DNA from 3 places in the Streptomyces sp. A5-4 genome. Region 2 is predicted to be linked to each of the others. Evidence: riboswitches for the same ligand, from Rfam matches in the RefSeq annotation. Region 2 holds a riboswitch; each other region holds the start of a gene.
What was found. Region 2 has a riboswitch for cyclic di-AMP ahead of ACLLJJ_RS03760 (C40 family peptidase). Riboswitches for the same ligand answer to the same signal wherever they lie in the genome.
Positions count from the first base shown of each region.

Region 1: another riboswitch for cyclic di-AMP. It lies ahead of ACLLJJ_RS32010 (M23 family metallopeptidase); the one in region 2 lies ahead of ACLLJJ_RS03760 (C40 family peptidase).
Region 3: another riboswitch for cyclic di-AMP. It lies ahead of ACLLJJ_RS38160 (M23 family metallopeptidase); the one in region 2 lies ahead of ACLLJJ_RS03760 (C40 family peptidase).

Region 1 is NZ_CP178591.1:6,833,643-6,843,349, forward strand. It holds gene ACLLJJ_RS31995 (DNA gyrase/topoisomerase IV subunit A) at 1-477, opposite strand, end outside; gene ACLLJJ_RS32000 (M16 family metallopeptidase) at 691-2,046, shown strand; gene ACLLJJ_RS32005 (M16 family metallopeptidase) at 2,067-3,449, shown strand; cyclic di-AMP (ydaO/yuaA leader) riboswitch at 3,672-3,833, shown strand; gene ACLLJJ_RS32010 (M23 family metallopeptidase) at 3,846-4,664, shown strand; gene ACLLJJ_RS32015 (GntR family transcriptional regulator) at 4,916-5,599, shown strand; gene ACLLJJ_RS32020 (HPr family phosphocarrier protein) at 5,835-6,116, opposite strand; gene ACLLJJ_RS32025 (GNAT family N-acetyltransferase) at 6,269-9,280, shown strand; gene ACLLJJ_RS32030 (DUF5998 family protein) at 9,320-9,707, shown strand, end outside.
Region 2 is NZ_CP178591.1:836,841-846,547, forward strand. It holds gene ACLLJJ_RS03750 (ATP-dependent Clp protease proteolytic subunit) at 1-641, shown strand, start outside; gene ACLLJJ_RS03755 (hypothetical protein) at 648-956, shown strand; cyclic di-AMP (ydaO/yuaA leader) riboswitch at 1,284-1,456, shown strand; gene ACLLJJ_RS03760 (C40 family peptidase) at 1,460-1,936, shown strand; gene ACLLJJ_RS03765 (LysE family translocator) at 2,050-2,691, opposite strand; gene ACLLJJ_RS03770 (LysR family transcriptional regulator) at 2,794-3,729, shown strand; gene ACLLJJ_RS03775 (ATP-binding protein) at 3,813-4,268, opposite strand; gene ACLLJJ_RS03780 (helix-turn-helix domain-containing protein) at 4,497-5,354, shown strand; gene ACLLJJ_RS03785 (DUF397 domain-containing protein) at 5,364-5,600, shown strand; gene ACLLJJ_RS03790 (8-amino-7-oxononanoate synthase) at 5,604-6,755, opposite strand; gene bioB (biotin synthase BioB) at 6,899-8,038, shown strand; gene ACLLJJ_RS03800 (adenosylmethionine--8-amino-7-oxononanoate transaminase) at 8,031-9,323, shown strand; gene bioD (dethiobiotin synthase) at 9,368-9,707, shown strand, end outside.
Region 3 is NZ_CP178591.1:8,162,856-8,172,562, forward strand. It holds partial or broken gene ACLLJJ_RS38130 (transketolase C-terminal domain-containing protein) at 1-61, shown strand, start outside; gene ACLLJJ_RS38135 (aspartate aminotransferase family protein) at 58-1,455, shown strand; gene ACLLJJ_RS38140 (helix-turn-helix domain-containing protein) at 1,527-2,138, shown strand; gene ACLLJJ_RS38145 (DUF6126 family protein) at 2,140-2,322, shown strand; gene ACLLJJ_RS38150 (tyrosine-protein phosphatase) at 2,389-3,201, opposite strand; gene ACLLJJ_RS38155 (hypothetical protein) at 3,392-3,574, shown strand; cyclic di-AMP (ydaO/yuaA leader) riboswitch at 4,039-4,215, shown strand; gene ACLLJJ_RS38160 (M23 family metallopeptidase) at 4,219-5,163, shown strand; gene ACLLJJ_RS38165 (SGNH/GDSL hydrolase family protein) at 5,384-6,175, shown strand; gene ACLLJJ_RS38170 (carbohydrate kinase family protein) at 6,227-7,165, opposite strand; gene ACLLJJ_RS38175 (SIMPL domain-containing protein) at 7,295-8,071, shown strand; gene ACLLJJ_RS38180 (TetR/AcrR family transcriptional regulator) at 8,195-8,815, opposite strand; gene ACLLJJ_RS38185 (hypothetical protein) at 8,916-9,491, shown strand; gene ACLLJJ_RS38190 (Glu/Leu/Phe/Val dehydrogenase dimerization domain-containing protein) at 9,520-9,707, opposite strand, start outside.

The DNA.
Region 1 (9,707 bases), 6.0 Mb from region 2:
CGCCGTGAAGTCGGCGGTGTCCTCGTCGATCGACTCGGTCATCAGCGACGTGGCGTCGGCCATCCGGCACTCGGTGTACCGCATGGCGGCCGGCGGGTCGTCGTTGCCGAGAGAGCCGAAGTTCCCGTGTCCGTCGACCAACGGCAGCCGCATCGAGAACGGCTGCGCCATCCGGACGAGCGCGTCGTAGATCGACGCGTCGCCGTGCGGGTGGAGCTTACCCATCACCTCGCCGACGACGCGGGCGCATTTCACATAGCCGCGGTCGGTCCGCAGCCCCATCTCGTTCATCTGGTAGACGATGCGGCGGTGCACCGGCTTCATACCGTCGCGGGCGTCGGGCAGCGCTCGCGAGTAGATCACCGAGTACGCGTACTCGAGGAAGGAGCCCTGCATTTCGTCGACGACGTCGACATCGAGGATCTTCTCCTCGAACGCATCGTCCGGCGGCGGGGTCTTCGTGCTGCGGCGGGCCATCGCGGCTGCGGCTCCTTCGCGGTTCTGTAGGACAAGTTCTGGGTCTGACGCCGACCATTGTGGACCGGCGCACTGACATCCCCGACCTCGACCCGTCCGAAGCGCCCTCCAGGGCGTTCCCTGAGGGCGTATCCGGAACGGGAACTTCGCCAGGTGTCAGCACGCTTGCATACAGTGGCAGGACTTCTCCTTATCGCGATCGAAGGGACGTACATGCCCATGGGTCACACGGCCACAGCGCAGGCCGGCTCCGGCGGCCTGACAGCGACTGAGCACCGGCTGGCCAATGGCCTTCGTGTGGTGCTTTCCGAGGACCATCTGACGCCGGTCGCCGCGGTCTGCCTCTGGTACGACGTCGGTTCGCGGCACGAGGTCAAGGGCCGTACGGGCCTTGCTCACCTCTTCGAGCACCTGATGTTCCAGGGTTCGGCGCAGGTGAAGGGCAACGGCCACTTCGAGCTGGTGCAGGGCGCGGGCGGTTCGCTCAACGGCACGACCAGCTTCGAGCGCACCAACTACTTCGAGACGATGCCCACCCACCAGGTGGAGCTGGCCCTGTGGCTGGAAGCCGACCGGATGGGCTCACTGCTCGCCGCGCTCGACGAAGAGTCCATGGAGAACCAGCGCGACGTCGTCAAGAATGAGCGCCGCCAGCGGTACGACAATGTGCCCTACGGCACGGCGTTCGAGAAGCTGACCGCCCTCTCGTACCCGGAGGGACATCCGTACCACCACACGCCGATCGGTTCGATGACCGACCTGGACGCCGCGACGCTCGAAGACGCACGGGCCTTCTTCCGTACGTACTACGCGCCCAACAACGCGGTGATCTCGGTCGTCGGCGACATCGACCCCGAGCAGACGCTCGCCTGGATCGAGAAGTACTTCGGCTCCATCCCGTCCCACGACGGCAAGCAGCCCCCGCGTGACGGCTCCCTCCCCGACACCATCGGCTCGGAGCTGCGCGAGGTCGTCGAGGAGGACGTCCCGGCGCGTGCGCTGATGGCCGCCTACCGGCTGCCGCAGGACGGCACCCGCGAGGCGGACGCGGCCGATCTGGCCCTCACCGTCCTCGGCGGCGGCGAGTCCTCCCGACTGCACAACCGGCTGGTCCGCCGCGACCGTACGGCCGTCGCGGCCGGCTTCGGCCTGCTGCGTTTGTCGGGCGCGCCCTCGCTCGGCTGGCTCGACGTCAAGACGTCGGCCGGCGTGGAGATTCCCGACATCGAGCGCGCCGTCGACGAGGAGCTGGCGAAGTTCGCCGCCGAGGGCCCCACGCCCGAGGAGATGGAGCGCGCGCAGGCCCAGCTGGAGCGCGAGTGGCTCGACCGGCTCGGCACGGTCGCCGGCCGCGCCGACGAACTCTGCCGCTACGCCGTCCTGTTCGGTGACCCGCAGCTCGCGCTGACCGCGGTCCAGCGCGTTCTGGACGTCACCGCGCAGGAGGTCCAGGCAGCCGCCAGGGCCAGGCTCCGCCCGGACAACAGGGCGGTCCTGGTGTACGAACCGACCCAGGCCGACGCGGACGCCGCCGACGAGACCGAAGAGCAGGAAGGGGCGGACCTGTGACCGACACCGCTGCCGTCAGCATGACGTTCCACCCGCAGCCCGGCGCGGGCACCGCCACCCCGTGGGCCTTCCCCGCCCCCGAGCGCGGCGCCCTGCCCAACGGCCTGACCGTGCTGCGCTGCCACCGCCCCGGCCAGCAGGTCATGGCCGTCGAGATCTTCCTCGCCGCTCCGCTGGAGGCCGAGCCCGAGGGCCTCGACGGCATCGCCACGATCATGGCGAGGGCCTTCTCCGAGGGCACCGACAAGCACTCCGCGGAGGAGTTCGCCGCCGAGCTGGAGCGCTGCGGCGCCACACTCGACGCGTACGCGGACCACCCCGGCCTCCGGGTCTCCCTGGAGGTCCCGGTCTCCCGGCTGCCCAAGGCGCTGGGCCTGCTCGCCGACGCGCTGCGCGCACCGGCCTTCGCGGACACCGAGATCGAGCGCCTCGTGGCCAACAGGCTCGACGAGATCCCGCACGAGGCGGCCAACCCCTCGCGGCGCGCGGCCAAGCAGCTCTCCAAGGAGCTCTTCCCGGCCACTTCGCGCATGTCGCGCCCCCGCCAGGGCACCGAGGAGACGGTCAAGCGCATCGACGCTGCCGGCGTCAAGGGCTTCTACGACGCGCACGTGCGCCCGGCCACGGCCACCGCCGTGGTCGTCGGCGACCTCGAAGGCGTCGACCTGGACGCCGTGCTGGCCGAGACCCTCGGGGTCTGGACGGGCAACACCGCACCGGCCCGCCCGGTGCCGCCGATCACCGCCGACGACACGGGTCGCGTCGTCATCGTGGACCGGCCCGGCGCCGTACAGACGCAGCTGCTCATCGGCCGGATCGGCGCCGACCGGCACGACCGTGTCTGGTCGGCCCAGGTGCTCGGTACGTACTGCCTGGGCGGCACCCTCACCTCGCGTCTCGACCGGGTCCTGCGCGAGGAGAAGGGCTACACCTACGGGGTGCGCGCCTTCGGCCAGGTGCTGCGCTCCGCCGCTCCGTCCTCGGAGGGCGGGGCCACCGGTGCGGCGATGCTCGCCATCAGCGGCTCGGTGGACACCGAGTCCACCGGACCCGCGCTCGACGACCTCTGGAAGGTGCTGCGCACCCTCGCCGCCGACGGCCTCACGGACGCCGAGCGCGATGTCGCCGTACAGAACCTGGTGGGTGTCGCGCCGCTCAAGTACGAGACGGCCGCCGCGGTCGCCGGCACGCTGGCCGACCAGGTCGAGCAGCAGCTGCCCGACGACTTCCAGGCCCAGCTGTACGCGCGACTCGCCGAGACGGGCACGGTGGAGGCGACCGCGGCCGTCGTCAGCGCCTTCCCCGGCGACCGGCTGGTCACGGTGCTCGTGGGGGACGCCTCGCAGATCGAGGAGCCCGTCAGGGCCCTCGGCATCGGCGACGTGACCGTGGTCACGGGCTGAGCCGGTACGACCGCACTCGCATAGGGGTGCATAGCGGGATGTAGGAGGACCTCGGTGGCCGACAAGCCGCCGGGGTCCTTCCTGTATGTCCGTTTTGTTGCGGTGGTTGCCTGTCTGGTGTGTGGGGTGCGTTACAAAACGCTGTGTCTGTTTGGTGATTGAAAGATGTGCCGCTTAGCGTCGGTCCGGCTGTTCGTCAGCATGAGCCGCAGCCGCGGCACCGGACAGTCATCGCCGAGTCCCCGTCAGGCGCGAGCCTGGGGAGCCGGGGACCCATTCAGTCCCTGGGGTGAATCGGACGCCTCCGTATGCCGGAGGGGTCCGTAGGAGACCTTCCTGCTCCGAACCCGTCAGCTAACCCGGTAGGCGAGAAGGAAGGAAAGGACCAGCCCCTCCATGGCGTTCAGCCGCACCACCGGGAAGCACCGGCGTCCCAGCCGCATGACGCGCAGAAGCGCGAACATCGCAGGCGTCGCCGCCCTCGCGACGACCGGCGTCATCGGAACGCTGGCCTCCCCGGCGCTCGCCGCCGAGGACAGGGGCGCAGGTCCGGCCCACTCCGTCGAGGACACCGGCCTCACCCAGGCCATCGTCATCAACGACTCCCTGGCCGACCAGATAGGCGCCCAGGCCCAGGCCCAGCGCGAGGCCGCCGAGAAGGCGGAGCGCAAGGCCGAAGCCGAGCGCAGGGCAGCGGCCGAGCGCAAGGCCGAAGCCGAGCGCAAGGCCGAGGCGAAGGCCAAGAAGGAGCGCGCCGAGCGCGAGGCCAAGGAGCGCGCCGCGCGTGCGGCCGAGCGCAAGCGCCTCACCTCGTACACGCTCCCGGTCGCCGGCTCCGCCGTGACCACCGGCTACAAGTCCGGCGGCTCGCTCTGGTCCTCCGGCAGCCACTCCGGCGTCGACTTCCGTGCCGCGTCCGGCACTTCCGTCGTGGCCGTCGGCGCGGGCACCGTCGTCGAGGCCGGCTGGGGCGGCGCGTACGGCAACAACATCGTCATCAGGATGAACGACGGCACGTTCACGCAGTACGGCCACCTCTCGTCCATCACCGCCTCCGTCGGCCAGGCCGTCACGCCCGGCCAGCAGATAGGTATCTCGGGCTCGACCGGCAACTCGACCGGCCCGCACCTGCACTTCGAGGCCCGTACGAGCGCCGAGTACGGCTCGGACATGGACCCCGTCGCGTACCTGCGCGGACACGGCGTCAACGCCTGACGCGTCCGGAACGGCGCGGGCCCTGTTGGCCCGCCGCAGCCCCTGGCATTCCCGAAGGCCCCGGCTTCCCGCCGGGGCCTTCGGCGTACCCCGGTGCGTGTGCGGCCGACTCCGCCCGTCCGCCCGCGGCGATGGCCAAAAGGTATCCATGAATTCCGGCCGCCCATCGGAATTTCCCGGTTGCTGCAATAGGGTCGCAGAACAGCAGCGGATCGACCGCGTTTCGCGGGGATTGAGGCGGAGGTTCGGTCATGCGCATTCCTGCGCATTCGGTATGCACGGCAATTCGTGACGACATCGTGTCCGGTGTCTTCGAGCGGGGCGCCCGGCTCACCGAGGAGCTGCTGGCGCGCCGTTACGGCGTCTCGCGCGTCCCGGTGCGCGAGGCCCTGCGCACCCTGGAGTCCGAAGGGTTCGTCACCACGCGCCGGCATGCGGGCGCCTGCGTCGCGGAGCCCACCGAGCAGGAGGCCGCCGACCTCCTGGAGGTCCGGACGCTGCTGGAGCCGCTGGGCGCCGCACGGGCCGCCAGGCGGCGCACCGACGCGCACCTCAAGGTGCTGCGTGGCCTGGTCAGACTCGGTCAGGAGCGGGCCCGCCGGGGGCAGGGCGAGGATCTGCGCTCACTCGGCGGGTGGTTCCACGAGACCCTCGCCCAGGCCTCCGGCAGCCCCGGCCTGACGGCCCTGCTCACCCAGCTCAGGCACAAGGTCGCCTGGATGTACGCCGTCGAGCAGCACGCCCGTCCTGTCGAGTCCTGGGCGGAGCACGGCGCGATCGTGGACGCGGTGGCGCGCGGCGACGCGGAGCGGGCCAGGGCGCTGACGGCGCTGCACGCCGAACGCGCGATCCCGGCGCACCGGCTGCGGCACCCCGCACCGGAACGGGTGAGGACTTCGCAACATGCCGTAAACACCGTGGGCGGCCGTAATTAACACGCGCGCCGTATACAAAGAAGGAGAATGGGCGCGGCCTTTTCGCGCTGCCTGAATTCAGCCCGCCGAATTGAGCGCCGCATAGACTTGCGGGACGACTTGCGGGCCGGTTCCCGTATCGACTCGTGTGTCGTCGTGTGCGCGCTCCGCGCGAAACGCAAAAGCCGCGGCGTCCCGAATTCGGGGCGCCGCGGCTTTTGCGTACAGGTCGGACCGGCCTGTCGGACTGTCCGGGTCAGACGGTCTCGGGCAGCTCGTCGAGCCCCTCGGTGACCAGCTTCGCGAGACGGTCGAGGGCAGCCTCGGAGCCGTCGGCCTCGGAGGCCAGCACGACCTCTTCGCCGCCCTGCGCGCCCAGGCCGAGCACCGCGAGCATGGAAGCGGCGTTGACCGGCTTGCCGTCGGCCTTGGCGATCGTCACGGGAACACCCGAGGCGGTCGTGGCACGGACGAAGATGGAGGCGGGCCGGGCGTGCAGGCCCTCGGTCCAGCCGACGGTGACGCGGCGCTCAACCATGGTGTAGCCCTTCATGTTCTAACGGTTGTCTAGACCAGTGTCTCACGGCGTGCGGACTGCGGTGACCCTACCTCCGGCCCCTGTGCGGGCGCCGTTCGGCCTTCCTCAGCCTTCCCCGCCCCCTGCACGCCCGCGACCCGTAGGCTGCCCTCATGCAGCCCCCGCTGGAGCAGGCCGTGCTGGATCAGAACGGGCACCACGCGTACCCGGCTCACTGGGAAGCCGACGTCGTGCTGCGCGACGGAGGTACGGCGAGGATCCGGCCCATCACCGCCGACGACGCACAGCGCCTGGTCAGCTTCTACGAGCAGGTCTCGGACGAGTCGAAGTACTACCGGTTCTTCGCGCCCTACCCCCGGCTGTCCGACAAGGACGTCCACCGCTTCACCCACCACGACTACGTCGACCGGGTGGGTCTCGCGGCGACGGTGGGCGGCGAGTTCATCGCCACCGTGCGGTTCGACCGCATCAACGAGCAGGGCCGCCCCGCCTCGGGCCCCGACGCGGACCAGGCCGAGGTGGCCTTCCTCGTCCAAGACGCCCACCAGGGTCGCGGCGTCGCCTCCGCCCTCCTCGAACACATCGGGGCGGTCGCCCGTGAACGCGGGATCCGGCAGTTCGCCGCCGAGGTGCTGCCCGCCAACTCCAAGATGATCAAGGTCTTCACGGACGCGGGTTACACCCAGAAGCGCAGCTTCGAGGACGGCGTCGTACGCCTCGAATTCGACCTGGAGCCGACCGACCGCTCGCTGGCCGTGCAGCGCGCCCGCGAGCACCGCGCCGAGTCCCGCTCCGTGCAGCGCCTCCTCGCCCCCGGCTCGGTCGCCGTCATCGGCACCGGGCGCGCACCGGGCGGCGTGGGCCGCGCGGTCCTGCGCAACCTCCTCGCCGCCGGGTTCACCGGTCGGACGTACGCCGTGAACAACGCCTTCCCCGACGGCCTCACCGAGGTGGACGGCGTGCCCGCCCACCGCTCCGTCGGCGACATCGGAGAGACCGTCGACCTCGCCGTCGTCGCCGTGCCGGCCGAGCGGGTCCCCGAGGTCGTCGCCGACTGCGGGGAGCACGGGGTCCAGGGTCTGGTCGTTCTTTCCGCCGGTTACGCCGAGAGTGGTGCGGCGGGGCGCGAACGGCAGAGGGAACTGGTGCGCCAGGCCCGTTCCTACGGCATGCGCATCATCGGCCCCAACGCGTTCGGCATCATCAACACCTCGGCCGCCGTCCGGCTCAACGCCTCGCTGGCGCCCGAGCCGCCCGCGGCGGGCCGCATCGGCCTGTTCACCCAGTCGGGCGCGATCGGCATCGCGCTGCTCGCCGGGCTCTACCGGCGCGGCGCGGGCCTGTCCTCGTTCATCTCGTCGGGCAACCGTGCGGACGTCTCCGGCAACGACTTCCTCCAGTACTGGTACGAGGACCCCGACACCGATGTCGTCCTCCTCTACCTGGAGTCCATCGGCAACCCGCGTAAATTCACCCGCCTCGCCCGGCGCACCGCGGCCGTGAAGCCGGTCGTCGTCGTCAAGGGCGCCCGGCACAGCGGCAGCGTCCCGCCGGGCCACGCGGTGCCCGTCACCCGCATTCCGGATGCCACGGTTTCCGCCCTGCTGCGCCAGGCCGGGGTCATCCGGGTCGACACCGTCACCGAACTCGTCGACGCGGGGCTGCTGCTGGCCGGGCAGCCCCTCCCGGCGGGCCCGCGAATCGCGATCCTCGGGAACTCCGAGTCCCTGGGGCTCCTCACCTACGACGCCTGCCTGACCGAGGGGCTGCGCCCGCTGCCGCCGCTGGACCTGACGACGGGCGCGACACCGGCCGACTTCCGCGCGGCGCTCGCCCAGGCTCTCGCCGACCCGGCGTGCGACGCGGTCGTCGTGACGGCGATCCCGTGGGTGGGCGACAACGGCACGACGGAATCGGGCGACGGCGAGGTCCTGGCCGGCGTCCTGCGCGAGGCCGCCGCGACGGCCCCGGCGAAGCCCGTGGCGGTGGTCCACGTGGAGATCGGCGGCCTGGCCGAGGCCCTGTCGGCGGCGACGAGCACGGCCCGCCAGACGGGCCCGGGACGCGCGGCCGGGCCGGGCAGCCGCCCGGGGGCGGACCCGCAGCCCCCCTCGGGCGGCGCACCGGTCCCCCCGGCGCCGGCGGGGCAGCCCACGGGCCCGGCGCCGACAGCCGCATCGGCTGCCCCGCCCGCCGCGGCCCCACCGGGCAGCCACCCGACACCGCCGCCGGGCGCCCCGCCCTCCGACGGGCCGGGGGGAGGGGCGGTCGCCGGCCAGGACCCGGGCCGGACCCGGCGCATCCCCGCCTACCCCGCCGCCGAGCGGGCCGTCCGGGCGCTCGCCGAGGCCGTCAAGTACGCGCAGTGGCGGCGGCAGGCCGCCGATCCGGGGCGGGTGCCCCAGTACGACGACATCGACGAGACCGGCGCCGCCGCGCAGATCACCGCGATGCTGGGCGAGGACGGCGACCCCAGGGGGCTGCCCCTGACGGGCGACGACGCCCGCGTCCTGCTCGAACGGTACGGAATCCACGTACGGCCGACCCTGCCCGCCCCGACCCCCGACGCGGCGGTCGCCGCCGCCGGGCGGCTCGGCTACCCCGTCGCGCTCAAGACCACGGCCCCGCACCTGCGCCACCGCCCCGACCTCGGCGGCGTACGCCTCGATCTCGCCACCGAGCAGGAACTGCGCCGCGCCTACGACGAGTTGACGGACGCCCTCGGCAAGCCGGGCGAGCTCCAGCCGGTCGTCCAGGCCATGGCCCCGCGCGGTGTCGACACCGTCGTACGGGCCGCCATCGACCCGGCCGCCGGCGCGGTCCTCTCCTTCGGTCTCGCCGGAGCCGCGTCCGAGCTGCTCGGCGACACCGCGCACCGGCTCGTCCCGGCCACCGACCGGGACGCCGCCGAACTGATCAGGTCGATCCGCACCGCCCCACTGCTCTTCGGCTGGCGCGGCTCCGCCCCCGTCGATACGGCCGCTCTCGAAGAGCTGCTGCTGCGGGTCTCGCTGCTGGTCGACGATCACCCCGAAGTGATCGGCATCGCACTGGAGCCCGTGGTCGTCGCCCCGCACGGTCTGTCCGTCCTCGGCGCGAGCGTCCGGCTCGCGCCCCCGCCCGCCCGTGACGACCTGGGGCCCCGCCGTCTCCCCAGTTACTGACGAGCCAGTGGACCCCCGGCGCCCCGTAGGATGGAGGGTATGGCTAAGACCGGTACGACGACTCAGGGGCTGCGCACGGCGATCGAGCGCAGCGGCTACTACCCGGCTCTTGTGGCCGAAGCGGTGGAGGCCGCTGTCGGCGGTGAGCCGGTCTCGTCGTACCTCGTGCACCAGGAGACGACCTTCGACTCCAACGAGGTGCGCCGCCATTGCACGGTCCTGGTCCTGACCGGCAAGCGCTTCGTCGTCAGCCACACCGACGAGCAGGCCGCCGACACGACCTCCCCGACGCCGTACGCCACCACCTCCACCGAGTCGGTCAAGCTCGACCGGATCTCCTCGGTCGTGGTCAGCCGGGTCGTCGCCAACCCGGAGTCGTACACCCCCGGCACCCTGCCCCGTGAGGTCGTCCTGACCATCGGCTGGG
Region 2 (9,707 bases):
TGCACCGCACTTCCGCCGCCTCCGCCCGCTATGTACTTCCCGAGTTCACCGAGCGCACCAGCACCGGGACCCGGACCATGGACCCGTACTCCAGGCTGTTGGAGGAGCGCATCGTCTTTCTCGGAACGGCCGTCGACGACACCGCGGCCAACGACGTGATGGCGCAGTTCATGTACCTCGAACACGCCGCCCCCGACCGGGACATCTCGCTCTACATCAACTCCCCCGGCGGCTCGTTCACCGCCATGTCCGCGATCTACGACACGATCCAGTTCGTCACCTGCGACGTGGAGACGATCTGTCTGGGCCAGGCCGCGTCGTCGGCCGCCGTGCTGCTCGCGGCCGGCGCCCCGGGAAAGCGACTCGCCCTGCCGGGCGCCCGGGTGCTCCTGAGCCAGCCCTCCATCGACGAGCCCGTGCGGGGCCAGCCGTCGGATCTGGAGATCGAGGCGCGGGAACTGCTGCGCATGCGCGAGACACTCGCCGGGATGCTGGCTCTCCACACCGGGCAGAGCCTTGAGCGCATCGGTACGGACATCCAGCGCGACAAGATCTTCGACGCCGGCGCCGCCGAGGCGTACGGCCTGGTCGATCACATCGTGCAGAGCCGCAAGGACACCCCCGCCTGCCAACCGAGGTGAGCCGCGATGCCGCCGCCCGAACTGCCGCCACTGCCCGCACTGACCCGCGCCGAGGGTGAGTTCGTCGTCCGCTATCTCGAAGTGGTCGATCTGCTGGGACGGATCAACCCGGTGCGCGCCACGGACACCTATGGGGCAGTGCGCGCCGCGCAGGCCCCCGCATCGAAGGCTCCCGCGCTGCGGGACGCCCTCACCCTGATGCACCAGCGGGACGAAGCCCGGGTACACGCCGCCGCGCCGGCGCGGGCGCTGCGTGTCCTCGACGGGGAGCGGCGCTCGGGCCGGGTCACCGTGCCACCGTTCTCATCGAGTTGACGGCGCGCGGCTCGGCCCGCGAGCCGGTCGCAGTACGACACGCGCTCCCTCGAATGGCGTAGCGAACGGGTGGTCAGCGGTACCGCTCGACTTGCACATCCCAGCTACGCACCGCCCGGAATGAGCCACTCCGCCGCTGGTACAGCCGTCGCCACGCACCGACGGCGGGGGACGCGAACGCCCTTGTCCACCCGAACGGGTCAGTGGTGAGGAGCCTCACATAACGTCGTTTCAGCTCGGAAAACAGACGGGTCATGGGTCAAGATCCCTGGGACGACAAGCCCCTGCCACACGGCGGGGCGGTCCGGGTGGACGCTGAGTCCTGCCGCTTCCCGGATGCCTGGTCGACAGAGTGCAACGGCAGGAGTGGAAGACCCAAGCGCGTCGGGGTGGCCTGTTCGCACGGCCGTCCCTTGGGGTGAAGCCGCTTGACGCGGCCGGACATCTTCGCCTGTCCGAACCCGACAGGTCATCCTTCACAGGCGGCTGACGAAGGGTCGCGTATGACCGCGCAGATGAATGTTCCGTCGCTGATGACCAGAACCGGAGCGGCTTCGGCCCTCACCCTTGCCGTGCTGGGTGCCTCGATGCTGGCGCCAGGAGCAGCGAGTGAGGCGCAGGCCGCCCCGGCGCACTCGACGAAGGCACTGAAAGTGGCCGCGTCGAAGAAGGGGGCCCCGTACGGGTACGGGGCAGCGGGTCCCAACCGGTTCGACTGCTCGGGGCTGACGCTCTACTCGTTCAAGAAGGCGGGCAAGCGCCTGCCGCGCACCGCCCAGTCCCAGTACAACAAGACCCGCCGCATCTCCTCCTCCAGCAGAGTCCGGGGCGACCTGGTCTTCTTCCACTCCGGCCGGAACGTCTACCACGTGGGCATCTACGCCGGCAGTGGCAAGATCTGGCACTCCCCCAAGCGTGGGTCCGTGGTGCGACTGGAGAGGATCTGGTCCAGGAGCGTCTGGTACGGCAGGGTGCGCTGACCGGCCTCGGCCGCACCCCGGTGACGGCCGGGGCGGTCGGGGCGACGGTGTGGTCCGCCGTCACCCCGACCGCCCGCCCGTCGCAGCCCCTCCCGATTCCCCCGGCGGCGCGGTCACACCGCCCCCAGCGGCCCGGCCAGCAGGATCAGCCCCAGCACGGCGAGCGCGCCGCCGCTGACCGCCTCGACGGTGCGGGCCGCGCGCGGGCGCCGCAGCCAGGGGCCCAGCCGGTCCACCAGGAGCGCGACCGCGGGGAACCAGAGCAGGGCCAGTACGACGACGATCATGGCGAGCAACAGCGTCCTGGGAAGCGGCGGCCGGCCCTCGGGCACGAACTGGGGCAGCAGGCTGAGGAAGAGAACCGGCGCCTTGGGGTTGAGCGCGTTGGTGAGGAAACCCTGCCGAAGGCTGCGTCCGACACCGCCCACCGCCTTCTTCTCGCGCTCCGCGTCCGGCCGACCCTCGGGCGCGGAAGCACGCACCGACAGCAGCGCACGGCAGCCCAGGTAGAGAATGTAGGCGCCACCGAGCAGCTGGATCGCACGGAACAGAGCCGGTACGGCGACCAGTACGGCGGCGAGCCCCGCGACGGCCAGTGCGGTGTGCACGAGCAGTCCGCCCGCGACGCCCACCGCGCTCGCCACCCCCGAGCGACGGGACGCCAGTGCGTTGCGTACGACGACCGTGAAATCCGCGCCGGGCATGGCGACCATGCCCGCGGCGACGCCGGTGAAGGCGATCAGTTGTGCGTCCATGCTCCCCATCCTGGACCGGCCGGGGCTTTAGCATGTACTTGCAATCTTCATGGTCTGCCTAAAGGAACTGTTGGGGGTCGGCCCGCCCCCGGGGAGCTCAGCATGTACGACCCGACGAGGCTGGCGGCGTTGGTCGCGGTCGCCGAGGCCGGTTCCATCACACGCGCAGCCACGCGCCTCGGCTACACCGCGCCCGCACTGTCGCAGCAGCTCGCCAAGCTGGAACGCGAGACGGGCGCCACTTTGCTGGTGCGCCACCATCGCGGGGCCAGGCTGACGGCCGCGGGCGAACTGCTGGCGGTCCGGGCCCGGCGGGTGCTCGGCGAGCTGGACCTGGCTCGGCACGAACTGGCGCAGCTGGCGGGCCTGTCCGGCGGCCGGCTCCGGGTCGGCACGTTCACGACGGCCGGCATCCATCTGCTGCCGCCGGTGCTCAGCGCGTTCCGCCGGGCGCATCCCGATGTGGAGCTGGTGGTCGCCGACTACGAGCCGCCGGACGGGGTCACCGCGGTGGCGGCCGGCGAGGCGGACCTCGCTCTGACCCACAGTTACGAGCCCGCGCCGACCGCGCCCCCGCCCTCCGGGGTGGCGGCGGAGCGGCTGCTGGTCGAGGAGCTGGTGCTGGTGACGGCGCCCGGCCATGCGCTGGCCGGGGGCTCGGAGCGGCTGCGCCTGGCGGACCTGGCCGGACAGCCGCTGATCAGCAGTGCGCCGACCCATCCGCCCCGCCAGGGCGTGGAGGCGGCGCTGGCCGCGGCGGGGGCGACTCCGGCGGTGGTGTGCGAGTCGCCCGGGTACGCGCTGGTGTGCGCGCTGGTCAGTGCGGGGCTCGGCGTGGCCGTGGTGCCCGAGATGGTCGCCGCGATGGCGACGACCCCCGTGGGATCGCGGGCGCTGGCGGACGCCGGACTGCGGCGCACCATCTCGGTGGTGCACAGGACCGGTGAACGGAGCCCGGCCGCGGACACTCTGCGGGCCCTGCTGCGCGGCGCGTTCGGGCGGGCCGCCGGTACCGGCCGAGGCGGCGGTACCGGCTGAGCCGGGCCCGCGACGGGGACTGCCCCGGCCCGTCAAAGCGCCCTGAAATCAGTGCTGTTCGGGCACGGGCCGGCTGGTCGGGCCTACGCCTGGACGGGTGTCTGGACAGGGGCGCGGACCGGGGCGGTCCACGGCAGCGCGATCCAGACCGTCTTGCCGCCCTCGGCCGTGGGCGTGACGGACAGCCGTCCGCCGAACTCCGCGGTGAGACAGCGGATGATCACCATGCCGCGTCCGTTGTCCTGCTGGACGGCGGCGGGCAGCCGCTTCGGCCACCGCGGGTGGCTGTCGGTGACGCCGATGCGCAACTGGTCGTCCCGCTCCAGCTGTACGTCCACGGTGAAGGTGGGCGACCGTCCGAGTGTGTGCTGCACCGCGTTGGTGGCAAGCTCCGAGACGATCAGCCGGACCATATCGGCGGCATCAGAATCCGGCGGCATGCCCCAGCCGCCGAGAATCTCCGCGACGTATCTCCGCGCCGCGGAGACCGAGGCTGGATCGCTCGGCAGAGTGACGGATGATTCCTGCTGGTCTGCCATGGCGACGCTGTCCCTTTCCCACCGGGGCCGGACTCCGACTCGTAGCGGATTCAACTTCGAGGGCGGCCCCGTATTGTGCTCTGCGCCAGAGTGACACTCATGGTGCCGTGATAGGTGGCGATCATCCAAGATATGCATATATCTGTCGCTCGAAGCGGTGAACTCTGCTACGCGAGAGCGTATTTGGGTTGCAGAATGGCGCATCGGCGCGGGGCGGAGGGAGTCGATATGCGGAACGGTCCCGCGGTGCGGCGACGCAAGCTGGGGCAAGAGCTGCGCAGGCTGCGCGATCGCGCCGGGCTGACCAGCCCGGAAGCAGCATGTCTCGTCGGGTGGCACCAGTCGAAGGTGAGCAGGATCGAGACGGGCCGCAGCGCGGTCAAGGCGACCGACGTGGCCCGATTGCTGAATGTGTACGAAGTGTGCGATCCGCAGCTCCGGGCGTTGCTTGAGGCGTTGGCCGGTTCCGTGAACGACGCGGGAAACCGTTGGTGGCACGCCTATCGGGGACTGTTGCCGCCGCAGTACCGGGACTTCATCAGCCTGGAGTCGCAGGCGAGTTCGGCGCGCACGCTGGAGAACACCGTGGTCCCGGGGCTCCTGCAGACGCCGGACTACGCACGGGCGGTGACCCGGGCCGCGCTGTACGACCTGCCGGCGGAGAAGGTGAACTCCCTGGTGGAGGTACGCCTCGCCCGCCAGGAGGTACTGCGGGCCGATGACCCGCTGAAGTTGAGCGCGGTCCTGGACGAGGCGGTACTGCGGCGACAGGTGGGCGGCGGGGGGACCATGACACGGCAGTTGCGGCAGTTGCTGGAGATGGCAGTACTTCCCCATGTCTGCTTACAAGTCGTGCCTTTCGCTGCCGGTGAGCACATCGGCCTCACCGGTCCTTTCGTTATTTTCTCCTTTCCGAACATTGCCGATCTGGATGTGGTTGTTATCGACCACTTGACGAGTAGCCTCTACCTCGAACGGAAAGAAGACCTCAGGGCGTACAGCGCCGCATTCGGCACGCTCCAAGCCCAGGCCCATTCACCTGAGGACTCGTTGCATCTCATCAGGGGGATCAGGCACGACGCCTAGGGAGGCCCCATGTCCGCACCTCTTGCGAACGTTCCTTCCAGCACTTTTCCGCACAGAGCCAAGTGGCTGCGCAGCAGCCGCAGTACCGGTATGAACAACTGCGTAGAGGCTGCCCGTTTGACCGGCGGTCTGCTGGCCGTACGCGATTCCAAGAACGTCGCGCGCCCCGCGCTGCTCTTCGCGACGGACGCATGGACCTGCTTTCTTTCGGCCATACGAAATCGGACCATCGGCCAGCGGTATTGAGAGTCACCCGGTGGGCGCGGTCCGGCGGATCGTGCCCACCGCCTCTTCGATCTGCTGGTCGGTCAGGTCGGCGCGCGCCGTGAGCCTGAGGCGGGAGATCCCGTCGGGCACCGACGGCGGACGGAAGCAGCCCACCACGAGCCCGGCCGCACGGCAGTCGGCCGCCCAGCGCACCGCCGCCTCCGGAGAGGGCGCCAGGACCGACACCACGGCGGCGTCGGGGCGTACCGCGGTCAGGCCCGCGTCGGTCAGCCCGCGGTGCAGGGCGATGGCCACTGCCCGGGCGCGCGCGGCCAGTTCGGGTTCCCGGCGCAGCAGCCGCACGCTCGCGAGGGCCGCACCGGCGGCGGCCGGGGCGAGACCCGTGTCGAAGATGAACGTCCGGGCCGTGTTGACCAGGTGGTCGATGACCTTGGCCGGGCCGAGGACCGCCCCGCCCTGGCTGCCCAGGGACTTCGACAGGGTGAGGGTCGCCACAACACCGTCCGCGCCGGCGATCCGGGCCGCGTCCAGGGCGCCCCGGCCCCCGTCGCCCAGCACTCCGAGGCCGTGCGCGTCGTCGACGACGAGCGCCGCCCCGTACGCGCGGCAGGCCTCGGCCAGCTCCGCCAGGGGCGCCGCGTCACCGTCCACCGAGAACACCGAGTCGGTGACGGCCAGCGCGCGGCCGTCGTGCGCGTCGAGCGTCTTGCGCACGGCGTCGGGGTCGGCGTGCGGCACGACCGCGGTCTCGGCGCGCGAGAGCCGGCAGCCGTCGACGATCGACGCGTGGTTCAGGGCGTCGGAGACGATCAGTGAGCCATGGCCGCTGAGCGCGGTGAGGGCGGCGAGGTTGGCGGCGTAACCGGAGGACAGGACGAGGGCGGCCTCGAAGCCGCAGAATTCGGCGAGTTCCCGCTCCAGCTCGGCGTGCAGCTCGGTACTGCCGGTGACCAGCCGTGATCCGGTGGCGCCCGCGCCCCAGCGGCGGGCGGCCGCGGCCGCCGCGGAGGTGACCTCCGGGCGGTGGGTGAGACCGAGGTAGTCGTTGCTCGCGAGGTCGAGCAGGGCGCTCTCGGCGGGCCGCGGACGCAGGGTCCTGACGAGCCCGGCCGCCGCGCGCAGCCGCGCCTGCTCGTCGATCCAGCCGAACGGTGCGTACGGTCCCTGCGGCATCGGTGAGTCCCTTTTGTAGGCAGCCCACAGACACTAGCGGTGGGCACGTGAGGGCAGGGTGTGGCAATACCCACACCTCAAGACCGTGCTCTTGTGTGATTCCACCTTGGCCAGGGGCGGTGCCGTGCGTCAGGATCAACGCCATGGATCTGCTGAACACGCTGGTGGACAAGGGACTGCGGCGCGAGCTGCCGACCCGCGAAGAAGCCCTCGCCGTACTGGCGACTTCCGACGACGATCTGCTCGATGTGGTGGCCGCGGCCGGAAAAGTACGCCGCCAGTGGTTCGGGCGGCGGGTGAAACTCAACTACCTCGTCAATCTCAAGTCCGGCCTGTGCCCCGAGGACTGCTCGTACTGCTCGCAGCGGCTCGGCTCCAAGGCCGAGATTCTCAAGTACACCTGGCTGAAGCCCGACGAGGCGTCGAAGGCGGCGGCCGCGGGGGTGGCGGGCGGCGCGAAGCGGGTGTGCCTGGTCGCGAGCGGGCGTGGGCCGACGGACCGTGACGTCGACCGGGTCTCGAAGACCATCGAGGCGATCAAGGACCAGAACGAAGAGGTCGAGGTGTGCGCCTGCCTCGGTCTGCTGTCCGGCGGACAGGCGGAGAAGCTCCGGGCGGCCGGCGCCGACGCGTACAACCACAACCTCAATACGTCCGAGTCGACGTACGGGAAGATCACCAGCACCCACACCTACGCCGACCGGGTGGACACCGTCCAGCAGGCCCAGGCCGCGGGTCTGTCCGCCTGCTCCGGGCTGATCGCGGGCATGGGCGAGAGCGACGAGGACCTCATCGACGTGGTCTTCGCGCTGCGCGACCTGGACCCGGACTCGGTGCCGGTCAACTTCCTGATCCCCTTCGAGGGGACACCGCTCGCCGAGGAGTGGAACCTCACCCCCCAGCGGGCGCTGCGCATCCTGGCGATGGTCCGGTTCGTCTGCCCGGACGTCGAGGTCAGGCTCGCGGGCGGGCGCGAGGTGCATCTGCGCACGATGCAGCCGCTCGCGCTGCACCTGGTCAACTCGATCTTCCTCGGCGACTACCTCACCAGTGAGGGCCAGGCGGGCCAGTCCGACCTGGAGATGATCGCGGACGCCGGCTTCGAGGTGGAGGGCACGGACACCACGACGCTGCCGCAGCACCGTGGCGGCGGCGGCTGCGCGACGGCGTGCGGCGACGCGCCGGCCGAGACAGAGGCCGCTCCGGAGGTGCCGGCCGCCCGTACGGACCTGGTGTCGGTACGCCGCCGGGGCGCCGGAACGGACCTCGCGCCCAATGCCTGAGCCGCTCACCCCCGCCGAACTGCTGCGCCTCGACCGCGAGCACGTGTGGCACCCGTACGGTCCGATGCCGGGCCGGGCGGAGCCACTGCTGGTGGAGTCCGCCTCGGGGGTGCGGCTGCGCCTCGCCGAACCCGCTCACGGGCGGAGCGAGCTGATCGACGGCATGTCGTCCTGGTGGTCGGCGATCCACGGCTACAACCACCCGGCGCTCAACGAGGCGGCGCGCGGCCAGCTCGACAGGATGAGCCATGTGATGTTCGGCGGGCTCACCCATGAGCCCGCCGTGCGGCTCGCCGCCAAGCTGGTGGAGATCACTCCCGAGCCGCTCCGGCACGTCTTCCTCGCCGACTCCGGTTCGGTCTCCGTCGAGGTCGCGGTCAAGATGTGCCTGCAGCACTGGCGCTCGGTCGGCCGGCCCGCGAAGCAGCGGCTGCTTACCTGGCGGGGCGGCTACCACGGGGACACCTGGCAGCCCATGTCGGTGTGCGACCCCGAGGGCGGGATGCACGAGCTGTGGCAGGGGGCGCTGCCGCGTCAGATCTTCGCGGACGCGCCGCCGGCCGAGTACGACGAGACGTACGCGGCGCGTCTCGGTGACCTGATCGCCCGCCACGCGGACGAACTGGCCGCCGTGATCGTGGAGCCGGTGGTGCAGGGCGCGGGCGGGATGCGGTTCCACTCCCCCGCGTATCTGCGGGTGCTGCGCGAGGCGTGCGACGCGCACGACGTGTTGCTGATCTTCGATGAGATCGCGACCGGCTTCGGCCGTACGGGCACGCTCTTCGCATCCGAGCACGCGGGGGTCTCACCCGATGTACTGTGCGTCGGCAAGGCGCTGACCGGCGGCTATCTCACCATGGCGGCGACGCTGTGCACCTCGCGGGTGGCCGACGGCATCTCGCGCGGTGAGGTCCCTGTGCTCGCGCACGGCCCGACGTTCATGGGCAATCCGCTGGCCGCCGCGGTCGCCTGCGCCTCGATCGACCTGCTGCTCGGCCAGGACTGGCAGGTGGAGGTCAAGCGGCTGGAGTCCGGCCTGCGCGAGGGGCTGGTCCGGGCGGCGGAGCTGCCGGGGGTGCGCGAGGTACGGGTGCTCGGCGCGATCGGCGTCGTACAGCTGGACCACGACGTGGACATGACGGCGGCGACACGGGCCGCGGTCCGCGAGGGCGTGTGGCTGCGGCCCTTCCGCGACCTCATCTACACGATGCCGCCCTACGTGACGGGCGACGAGGACCTGGCCCGCATCACCCGGGCGGTGTGCGCGGCCGCGTCGGCGGCGTAGAGGCTCTTCTTTTTCCCCCGCGACATCCCCCGCAAGGAGCACGCATGGCCGTCATCGTCGTCACAGGCACCGGGACCGGCATCGGCAAGACCGTCGTCACCGCGGCCCTCGCCGCGGCGGCGCGCGCGCAGGGCCGCACGGTCGCCGTGCTCAAGCCCGCGCAGACCGGGCTTGCCCCCGGTGAGCCGGGCGACGCCGACGATGCCGTGCGGCTCGCGGGTGACGGTGTGCGGGGCGTCGAACTCGCCAGGTACCCCGAGCCGTTGGCCCCCGCGACCGCCGCCAGGCGCGCCGGAATGCGCCCAGTGCTTCCGCGGGACGCGGCGGAGGCCGCCGAGAAGCTGGCGGCCGAGCACGATCTGGTGCTGATCGAGGGCGCGGGCG
Region 3 (9,707 bases), 7.3 Mb from region 2:
CCACATCGGCGCCACCCTGGCGACCAAGGAGGCCCCACTGGTGAAGGAGACCGGCCCATGACGGACGACGGGCCCAAGGGGTTCGATCTGGCGACGCTCCTGGCCGAGCGTGGCGCCGAACGGTACGAGCTGCACGCACGGCACCTCAACCACCAACTGCCGCGCATGCTGCACACCATCGGCTTCGACAAGGTCTACGAACGGGCCGAGGGCGCGTATTTCTGGGACGCGGACGGCAACGACTATCTCGACATGCTCGCGGGCTTCGGTGTGATGGGCCTCGGCCGGCACCATCCGGTCGTACGCAAGGCGCTGCACGACGTCCTCGACGCCTCGCTCGCGGACCTGACCCGCTTCGACTGTCAGCCGCTGCCCGGACTGCTCGCCGAGAAACTGCTCACGCACAGCCCGCACCTGGACCGGGTGTTCTTCGGCAACAGCGGCACCGAGGCCGTCGAGACCGCGCTGAAGTTCGCCCGGTACGCCACGGGGAAACCCAGAATTCTCTACTGCACGCACGCCTTCCACGGCCTGACGACCGGCTCGCTGTCGGTCAACGGCGAGGCGGGCTTCCGCGACGGCTTCGCGCCCCTGCTGCCCGACACCGCCATCGAGCTCGGCGACCTGGCAGCCCTGGAGCGGGAGTTGAAACGCGGCGACGTCGCGGGCTTCGTCGTCGAGCCCATCCAGGGCAAGGGCGTGCACGCGTCCCCGCCCGGGTTCCTGCTCGCCGCGCAGCAGCTGCTGCGCCGGCACAAGGCGCTGCTGATCGCCGACGAGGTCCAGACGGGCCTGGGCAGGACGGGCGACTTCTACGCGTACCAGCACGAGGAGGGCGTCGAGCCGGACCTGCTGTGCGTCGCCAAGGCGCTCTCCGGAGGCTATGTGCCGGTGGGGGCCACCCTCGGCAAGGACTGGATCTTCAAGAAGGTTTATTCGTCGATGGACCGGGTGCTCGTCCACTCGGCCAGCTTCGGCTCCAACGCCCAGGCCATGGCCGCGGGGCTCGCCGTTCTGTCGGTGATGGAGGACGAGGAGACCGTCGCGAACGCCCGGCGCGTCGGTGATCTGCTGCGGGAGCGACTGGCCGCCCTGGTCGACCGCTACGAGCTGCTGCACGACGTACGCGGCCGGGGGCTGATGATCGGCATCGAGTTCGGCCGGCCGAACTCGCTGAAGCTGCGCAGTCGTTGGACGATGCTGCAGGCGGCCCGCAAGGGACTCTTCGCGCAGATGGTCGTCGTACCGCTGTTCCAGAAGCACCGCATCCTGACTCAGGTCTCCGGCGACCACCTCGAAGTCATCAAACTCATTCCGCCGCTGACCGTGGGGGAGAAGGAGGTCGACCGCTTCGTCGACGCCTTCACCGCCGTCATGGACGACGCGCACAGCGGCGGGGGCCTCATGTGGGACTTCGGCAGGACACTGGTGAAACAGGCGGTCGCCAACCGGTAGCCGGAGCGACGGAAACCCCCTTTTTGCCTGAGAGGCAAAAGATTTGCCTCTCAGGCAAGGTGCCTGGCTCAATGGACGGCATGACCCCACGCCTCGAAGAGGACGCGCCCGACGGGCTGCCGTCGGTCGCTCCGCAGCTGCGCGACCTGCGGCGGCACAGTGCCCTCACCCTGGAGGCCGCCGCCCGGCGCGCCGGGCTCTCGCCCGCGCACCTGTCCCGCCTGGAGACCGGACACCGCCAGCCTTCGCTGCCGATGCTGCTCACCCTGGCCCGCATCTACGGTACGACGGTCTCCGCGCTGCTCGGGGAGAGCGCGCCCGACCGTGACGCGGTGCTGCGGGCCGGCGAGGCGCAGGCCACGGAGGCCGACGGCTGGACGTACCACCGGGCGGGTGGGCCCGGCCGTGCCATGCAGGCCCTGCGGCTGCATGTGCCGCACGGCGCACAGGGCGACCTGGTGCGCGTGCATCCCGGTGAGGAGTGGCTGTATGTGCTGTCGGGGCAGCTGCGACTGGTGCTCGGCGAGAGCGTGCACCGGCTGGCCGCCGGGGACAGCGCGCACTTCGACTCGCTGACCCCGCACCGCATCGCCGCCGTCACCGCGGACGGGGTCGATCTTCTGTTCGTCCATACGCTGCTGCAGAGCGCCGCCGCCGGGCTCTGCCTACCCCAGGAGACCTGACATGCCGGACGAGACGATCGGCGAAAAGGCCGGCGAAGAGGCGGACGTGAGGCCCGCCCGACGCGGCATCGTCGAGGACAAGTTCCCCAGGGGGCTGATGATCCGGCTCTTCGTGTACGTCGTGGCCGGCCATCTCTTCGCGGCCTTCGTCTATCTGCTCTTCACGCTGGGCGACGCGCGCTGACCGCGCCGCGCGCCGGGGCGAGGGGCCGGCCCGGGGTGCGGGAGCAGGCCCGGGCCGCGATGTCGCTCAGGCATCGTCGAGGAGCCGCAGCCGCAGCCGCTCGCGCGTCTCGGGGGTGACCCGCAGGCCTTCCGTGAGGTAGCGCTCGGCGCCGCCCCAGACCTCCTCGATGGTCTCGAAGGCGGCGTCGAGGTACTCGGCGCGGGCCTCGAAGAGCGGGCTGAGCAGTTCCATGACCTCGGGGGACATGCCGACGGGGGAGTTGTCGCTGCGGCTGACCTTGTAGCGGCGCGACGGGTCGTTCGACTTGAGGTAGTCGGCCACGATGGCCTCGCGCTCGACGCCGACCGCCAGCAGCGACACCGCTATCGAGAGCCCCGCGCGATCCTTGCCCGCCGCGCAGTGCATCAGCGCCGGGACGCTGTCCTCGGCCAAGGCGTGCAGCACCTGGCTGTGCTCGCCGGTGCGCTCCTTGATGATCTCGCGGTAGGTGTCGGACATCCGCCCCGCCGCCTTGCCGTCCGCGAGAATCTCGCGCAGCTCGTCGAGGTTTCCGTCGCGGACCATCTTCCAGAACACCGCGCCGTCGGCCGGGTCGGTCAGCGGCAGGTTCACATTGCGTACACCCGCCAGCTCGACGTCCGGACCCTCCAGCTTCTGGTCCGCCTCATTGCGGAAGTCGAAGATCGTGTGCAGGCCGAGGGAGTCGAGAAAGACCGCGTCGGCGACGGTGGCGTGTGCCAGGTGCCCGCTGCGGAAGAGCACGCCGTGCCGCACCTGCCGGCCGTCCACGGTCGGCAGGCCGCCCACATCGCGGAAGTTGCGCACTCCGGCAAGGTCGGGCTCTGTCGACGGGACCTGCGGCAGCTGCTGTGTCACGGTGACTCCTGAAGTGTCTGCCGTCGGCGTTGCTCGCCGATCTGGGCACCGTTCGACGATACGACATGAGTACCTGAGGCAATTGTCTCGGCCGTGCACGCGCGGCCGTCGCCCCGGGCCGAGCGGGAGCTGCCCGTACCTGGCCATGAACTCCACGCCCCCGTGTGCCGATTGGGGCCAGGGGGGGCGCGTGCCCGACCCCACCATCGCCACCGCCCCGCGCGCCAACTGGAGGGCCTCGCGGTACACCGGGCGGAAGGCCGACCACCGCGGTGTCCCGGTCGCCCTCACCGGGGAGTTCCTGGCCGGCTACCGGCTGCACCCGAGGGGCCCCACTGTTCGGACGCGCGGCGCGTACCAGGGGAGTGGCTGAGCGGCGAGCCGGCCGAGGCGGGTGTGACCACCTTCGCCGGTCCGCGCGCCGATGATCCGGACACCTCGCCGGACCTGGCGTGGGGCCGGCGTACAAGCTGGTGGTGCTCCGGGTGTCCGGCGCGGGCCCTGGTCGTCGACTGCGCGGAGGTCAGGATCACCGACTTCGGGCGGCGAGTAGCACTTGGGGCGAATCGGGCTATTTGTGGGTAACACCCCTTGTGGGCAAGGGGGATGGTGTGCTTGCTGGTGAGCAGGATCATATTCGTGACGGTGCGTGGCGAAGTCGTGAAGCGAATACCAGGTCGTGGGCGGGGCGTGAAGATCGGTAATCCACGGAGTGTGACGACAAATCCCCACGGGATTGCCGCAGAGCGATGATCAGCCATGGCCGATTGTCCTGATCGGCTTGTTCGAGGACGCCTCGGCGGCTTACGGTCACCGTCAATCCGGGTGGATCGCCGAATCCTGCCACCGCCCGGAAACCCCACGACACTCACGTGTGGCAGGAGCGGGGGACCCAGGTAGTACGCCGTCATCCGGAACTCCGGACCGGCTCGGGGTTAAGTCGCGCGGTTGCGCGGCCGGGCATCTCCAGCCCGAACCCGACAGCTCACCTCGTAGGCGCCGGAGAGGAAATTCGCCATGCCCGCAAAGGGTAAGCACCGCCGCCCGAGGTCCAACTCGATCACCCGTGGATTCGTCGCCGCGGGAACGGGCGGAGCCGCACTCGCACTTCCGTTCATCGCCGCCACCGGCGCGAACGCCGCGGAGAACGCCGCACCGGCCGCCGCGCCCGCCGTGGCCCCCGAGAAGGCCGCGTCCGCCGCAGCCGTCTCGCAGCAGAAGCAGCAGCCGAAGAAGGCCGGCAGCAAGACGTACGCCGTGGTCTCCGGCGACTACCTGTCGAAGATCGCCGACCAGCAGAACGTGCGCGGCGGCTGGCAGAAGCTGTACGAGGACAACCGGTCGACCGTCGGCGACAACCCCGGGCTGATCATGCCGGGCATGAAGCTCAGCATCGGCGCGAAGGCGGCCGGCTCCGCCCCGTCGTCCGCGTCGCAGTCGTCGGCCAAGGCCGCCGCACCCGCCGCGCAGCCGAAGTCGTCCTCCTCGCAGTCCTCCTCCTCCGCGAGCGGATCGGAGAAGTCCGAGTCGGCCGGCTCCGCATCGACGGCGTCGTCCTCCGGCTTCACCGCCCCGGTCTCCGCGGGCATCACCACCTCCTACCGCGCCTCCGGCGGCAGCTGGTCCAGCGGCTACCACACGGGCGTCGACTTCTCCGCGTCCAGCGGCACCTCGGTCAAGGCCGTCGGCGCCGGCACCGTCGTCTCCGCGGGCTGGAGCGGCTCGTACGGCAACGAGGTCGTCATCCAGCACAACGACGGCCGCTACTCGCAGTACGCCCACCTGTCCTCGCTGTCCGTCTCGTCCGGCCAGAGCGTCACCGGCGGCACGCAGATCGGTCTCTCCGGCAGTACCGGCAACTCCACGGGCCCGCACCTGCACTTCGAGATCAGGACCGGCCCGAGCTACGGCTCCGACATAGACCCGCTGGGTTACCTGCGCGGTCACGGCGTCTCCGTCTGACACACGCCCTCTCTCCGGGCCACGGGCATCGCCTTCGTATGCCCCCTTCCGCGCCGCACACCGGCCGCGGAAGGGGGCGTACGCGTTGAACCAGGTCCGTCCAGGCCGGCCCAGGCATATTCCGGGGTTGACCCAAACTTGACCGGTGTCCTTTCTCACCGGCGTCAACCCCCTCCCTACGGTGGCGTAGGTCACTTGATCCAGTGGAGCATGGGCCGACGTGGGAGACGATGCGAGATCATTCAGGACAGGGACCATAGGGTCGTACGCGGCGATTGGGGACAGCTTCACGGAGGGGGTCGGTGACCCCGGACCCGGCGGTGCGTACATCGGCTGGGCGGACCGGCTGGCCGTACTCCTCGACGATCGTGTCCCCGAGCACACATTCCGCTATGCCAACCTCGCCGTGCGCGGCCGGCTCCTCGACCAGATCGTGGCCGAGCAGGTCCCCAGGGCGATGGAACTGGCCCCCGACCTGGTGAGCTTCTGCGCCGGCGGCAATGACATCCTCCGGCCTGGCAGCGACCCCGACGACGTCGCCCAGCGCTACGAGCGGGCCGTCGCCGACCTCACCAGCAGGGTCGGCACCGTCCTGGTGACGACCGGCTTCGACACTCGGCACATGCCGGTGCTGCGCCATCTGCGGGGCAAGATCGCGACGTTCACGGCGCATGTACGGTCCATCGCCGACACGTACGACTGCCCGGTGCTCGACCTGTGGTCGCTCAAGTCCGTCCAGGACATGCGTGCTTGGGACACCGACCGGCTGCACCTGTCCGCGGAAGGTCACACCAGGGTGGCCCTGCGCGCCGGCCAGGTGCTTGGCCTCGACGTACCGGCCGACCCGGACCAGGAGTGGCCGCCGCAGATGCCGCGCGGCACGATGGGTGTCCGCCGGGACAACATCCAGTGGGCGCGCGAACACCTGGTGCCGTGGATCGGCCGACGGCTGCGCGGCGAGTCCTCGGGGGACCACGCCGCGGCGAAGCGGCCCGATCTGCTCCCGCTGTGACCTGACGACCCGATCTGACGGCCCGGCCTGTCCTCCCGGGCCCGCGCCGGGTCAGGTCCGGGCGGGCAGCAGAGAGCTCAGGGGGATTGGGTCCGTGTTGCCCTCGGTCGTGCAGGCGTGGGCACCCGCCACCGCGCCCAGGTGGGCGCACTCGTCGGGGGCCAGGCCGGCCAGCCGCCCGTACAGGAAACCGCAGACGTAGGCGTCCCCGGCGCCGTTGGAGTCCACCACGGGGCCCGGCACCGCCGTGGCCGGGACCGGTCGCGGGGTGCGGCTGCCGCCCCGCGTCATCAGGTACGAGCCGCCCGCGCCCGCCGTGGCGACCACCGTCCCGGCGCGTCCCTCGCGCAGGATCTTGCGCATCACATCGGCGATCCGCTCACCCGCGCCCGCCGCGCTGAGGAAGACCAGGTCGCAGCGGAGCGCGAACTCCCGGTGGTGGTCGGTGAGTCCGTCCCAGTCGTGCAGATCCGTCGAGACGGACACGCCGAGCTCCTCGATGTCGTCCAGGAGGTGGCGGGAGAAATCCATGATGGACAGATGCACGTGCCGGGCCCGCCGCAGGTGCGGCAGGTAGAAAGAGCGGGGCATCCGCAGGTCCCCCGGGTCGCGGGCGTCGTAGAACGACATGCGGCGGCCCGTCGAGCCGTCGACCAGGTTCACCGCGCGGCGGGTGCCCGCCGGTGAGATCAGCGGCTCGAAGTCGACATCGCCCTTGGTGAGCCGCTCACGGACCTGCTCGCCGATCCGGTCGTCGCCGATGAAGTCGATGAATTTCACGCCGAGCCCCAGGGCGCGGCAGCCCAGGGCGACATTGCCGCCGGTGTGGCCCGGCCACTCGCGAATGGGCGGCACCCCGACGGAATCGGCGAGCGGCACCGGCAGCGAGTCGACGCGGACCACCGTGTCCACGCCGCTGCCGCCCACGACCAGGACGTCGTACGGCGCGGGGCCCGTATGCGCCTCGTGCTCAGCCTGTTGGTGCGTCAAGGCATCCCCTTTCGTGTCCCCCGAACCTCAGTATGGCCGCATGGAGATGGCCCAGGGTGGGAGTGGCGTCACTCGTCCGGCGGCGGTCGGTGCTGGGATGGCCCTTCGACTTCCGGAAGGAACACCCCCATGCCCGCACATACGTCTTCGGCCCCGGCCGGGCCGCCCGCCACTTCGACCATGGCCAGGTCGTTCGCCGCGGCCGTGCTGGCCGGCGGGCTGCTGGCCGCCGGTGCGGCGCCCGCGACCGCAGCGGCCACCGCGCCGCTCTCCGCCCCCGCGCCCGCCGCGTCCACCGTCTCGGTCGCCGGTGAGGGCAGCGCGTCCGCGACCCCCGACCTGGCCGTCGCCAACGCGGGTGTGGAGGTCACGAGGCCCACCGGCGAGGCCGCCATGGCCGGCCAGTCCGCCGCGGCGAAGAAGCTGCTGGACGCGGTACGGAAGCAGGGCGTCGCCGACCGCGACGTACAGACCGCGGGCATCTTCCTGAACCCCGTCCACCAATACGAGGGCGGCGCCGCCAAGCTGACCGGCTATCAGGCCGGGCAGACCTTCACCATCAAGGTCCGCGACATCGACCGGGCCGGCGCGCTCCTGAAGGCCGTGACGGACGCGACGGGCGAGGACGGCCGGATCAACGGCGTCGCCTTCGACGTCTCCGACCCGGCTGCCCTGCGCGCGGCGGCCCGCGAGGCCGCCTACGCCGACGCGCGGAAGAAGGCCGAACAGTACGTGCGGCTCAGCGGACACGAGTTGGGGAGGCTGGTCTCGCTGACCGAGGATGCGGGCGGACAGCACAGCCCCCTCGCTGTGCAGCCGAGCGCCTTGGCGGACGCGAAGGTGCCGGTGGCGCCGGGCGAGGTCCAGGAGCAGGTCACCGTCACGGTCGTATACGAGCTGGACTGATCCCGAACGTGCTCGGACCTCCTGAAGTGGGCTGAATCCGAAGGGGGCTTGGGCGTCCTGAAGTGAAATGGTCCGAACGGGCTTGAGCGTTGCCGGCCCGAAGTGGGTCTGTTCCGGCGGTCATCAGCGGGTGGCGGCCGTCAGAGCCGTGCGCTCGATGCCCAGTTCGCGGGCGAGCGCGTCATCGGTCCACTCCAGCACGGTGGTACGGGAGAGCGTCCCCGGGTACGACGACATCTGGACGGCGAGACCGTCCAGCAGGGCGGTCAGCCGCCAGACCGCGGACACCGGGTCCTCGCACCGGAACTCCCCGCTCGCCACCCCCTCCGTGATGACCTCGATCAGCGCCGCCTTCCACTGCTGGTCGAGGTCGCCCGCCACCTCGCGGAGCACGGGCTCGCGCAGCGCGGCGGCCCAGCCCTCGATCCAGAGCTTCCAGCCCTTGGCCACCCCGGTCGGCGCGTACCAGCGGACGGCTGCGCGCAGCCTGCGGACGGCGGAGGTACGACGGCCCAACAGCTTGCGCAACTGGGCGAGATCGCCCTCGGCGGCGTATCGGAAGGCCGCGGCGACGAGCTTCTCCTTGGTCGAGAAGTGGTAGAGCACCAGCGCGTTGCTCACGCCGAGTGCCGAGGCGACATCGGCGATACGCACGGCGCTCACACCCCGCGCCTCGATCTGCTGGACGGCGGCACGCAGCATGTCCTCACGCCGTTCCGCCACACTCAACCGGACTCTGACCACCTGGTAACCCTACACACGGGTCGGCTGACCAGGGCCGGAACGGTGATCTTGCCGAGTGGGGCAACAGCGCGACAGCGGTCCACGGGATAGCGTGCGCGGCATGGGCGATGCGTACGTATGGGTGGCCGACGTGGACGCCCGGCCGGAGGAAGCCGCGGTGCTGGCCGGCCGGGCCATGGACTGGCTGGAGGGGCGGGGCGTTGTCCGGAGCGAGTTGACGCAGTGCCTGCTCGGGGACGAGCTGGGTAGGGCGCCGGGCCCGCACGCGGCACGCGCCGTCGCCGGTGACGAGGTCGCGGATGTGCTGACGTCCGGGGTCGGGATGGAGGTCGAGCGCCGCGTCTATGTGTGCGTCGACCTGTGGACCGCCACCTGCCCGCACTGCGGCGCCACGACCGAACCGCCCGACAGCGGAGCCGAGATGTGGAGCGACACCTGGTCGCCGCTGCTCGACGCGCTGTACGCCTGGTTCGGCGGCACGGGACCCGGCGGGGCCGCCTGTGTGCGCTGCGGGGAGCAGGCCGACTTCCTCGACTGGAAGATCGACCCGCCCATCGCGGTCGCCCATCTGGGGCTCATCTTCTGGAACTGGCCGCCGCTGGCCGGGGCCTTCCTCGCGGAACTCTCCGCGGTACTCGACGGCCACCGGCTGGTGACCGCAAGGACCGGGGTCTGACCGACCGCGGGCGCTGCCCCCACGGTGGCTACCGGTACCAGCCGTAGCGCTCCGCGATGACCGGCAGACGATCGGCGACGATGGCGTGGGCCGCGGCCCGCGGTGTGCTCCCCTCGGCCTCGGCGCGCGCCAGGACCTGGTCGATCAGGGCGCGCATCGAGCGACGGGTGTACGCGAACGCCTCGTCCGCGTCGGCCCCGATGTCGCCGAAGAGGG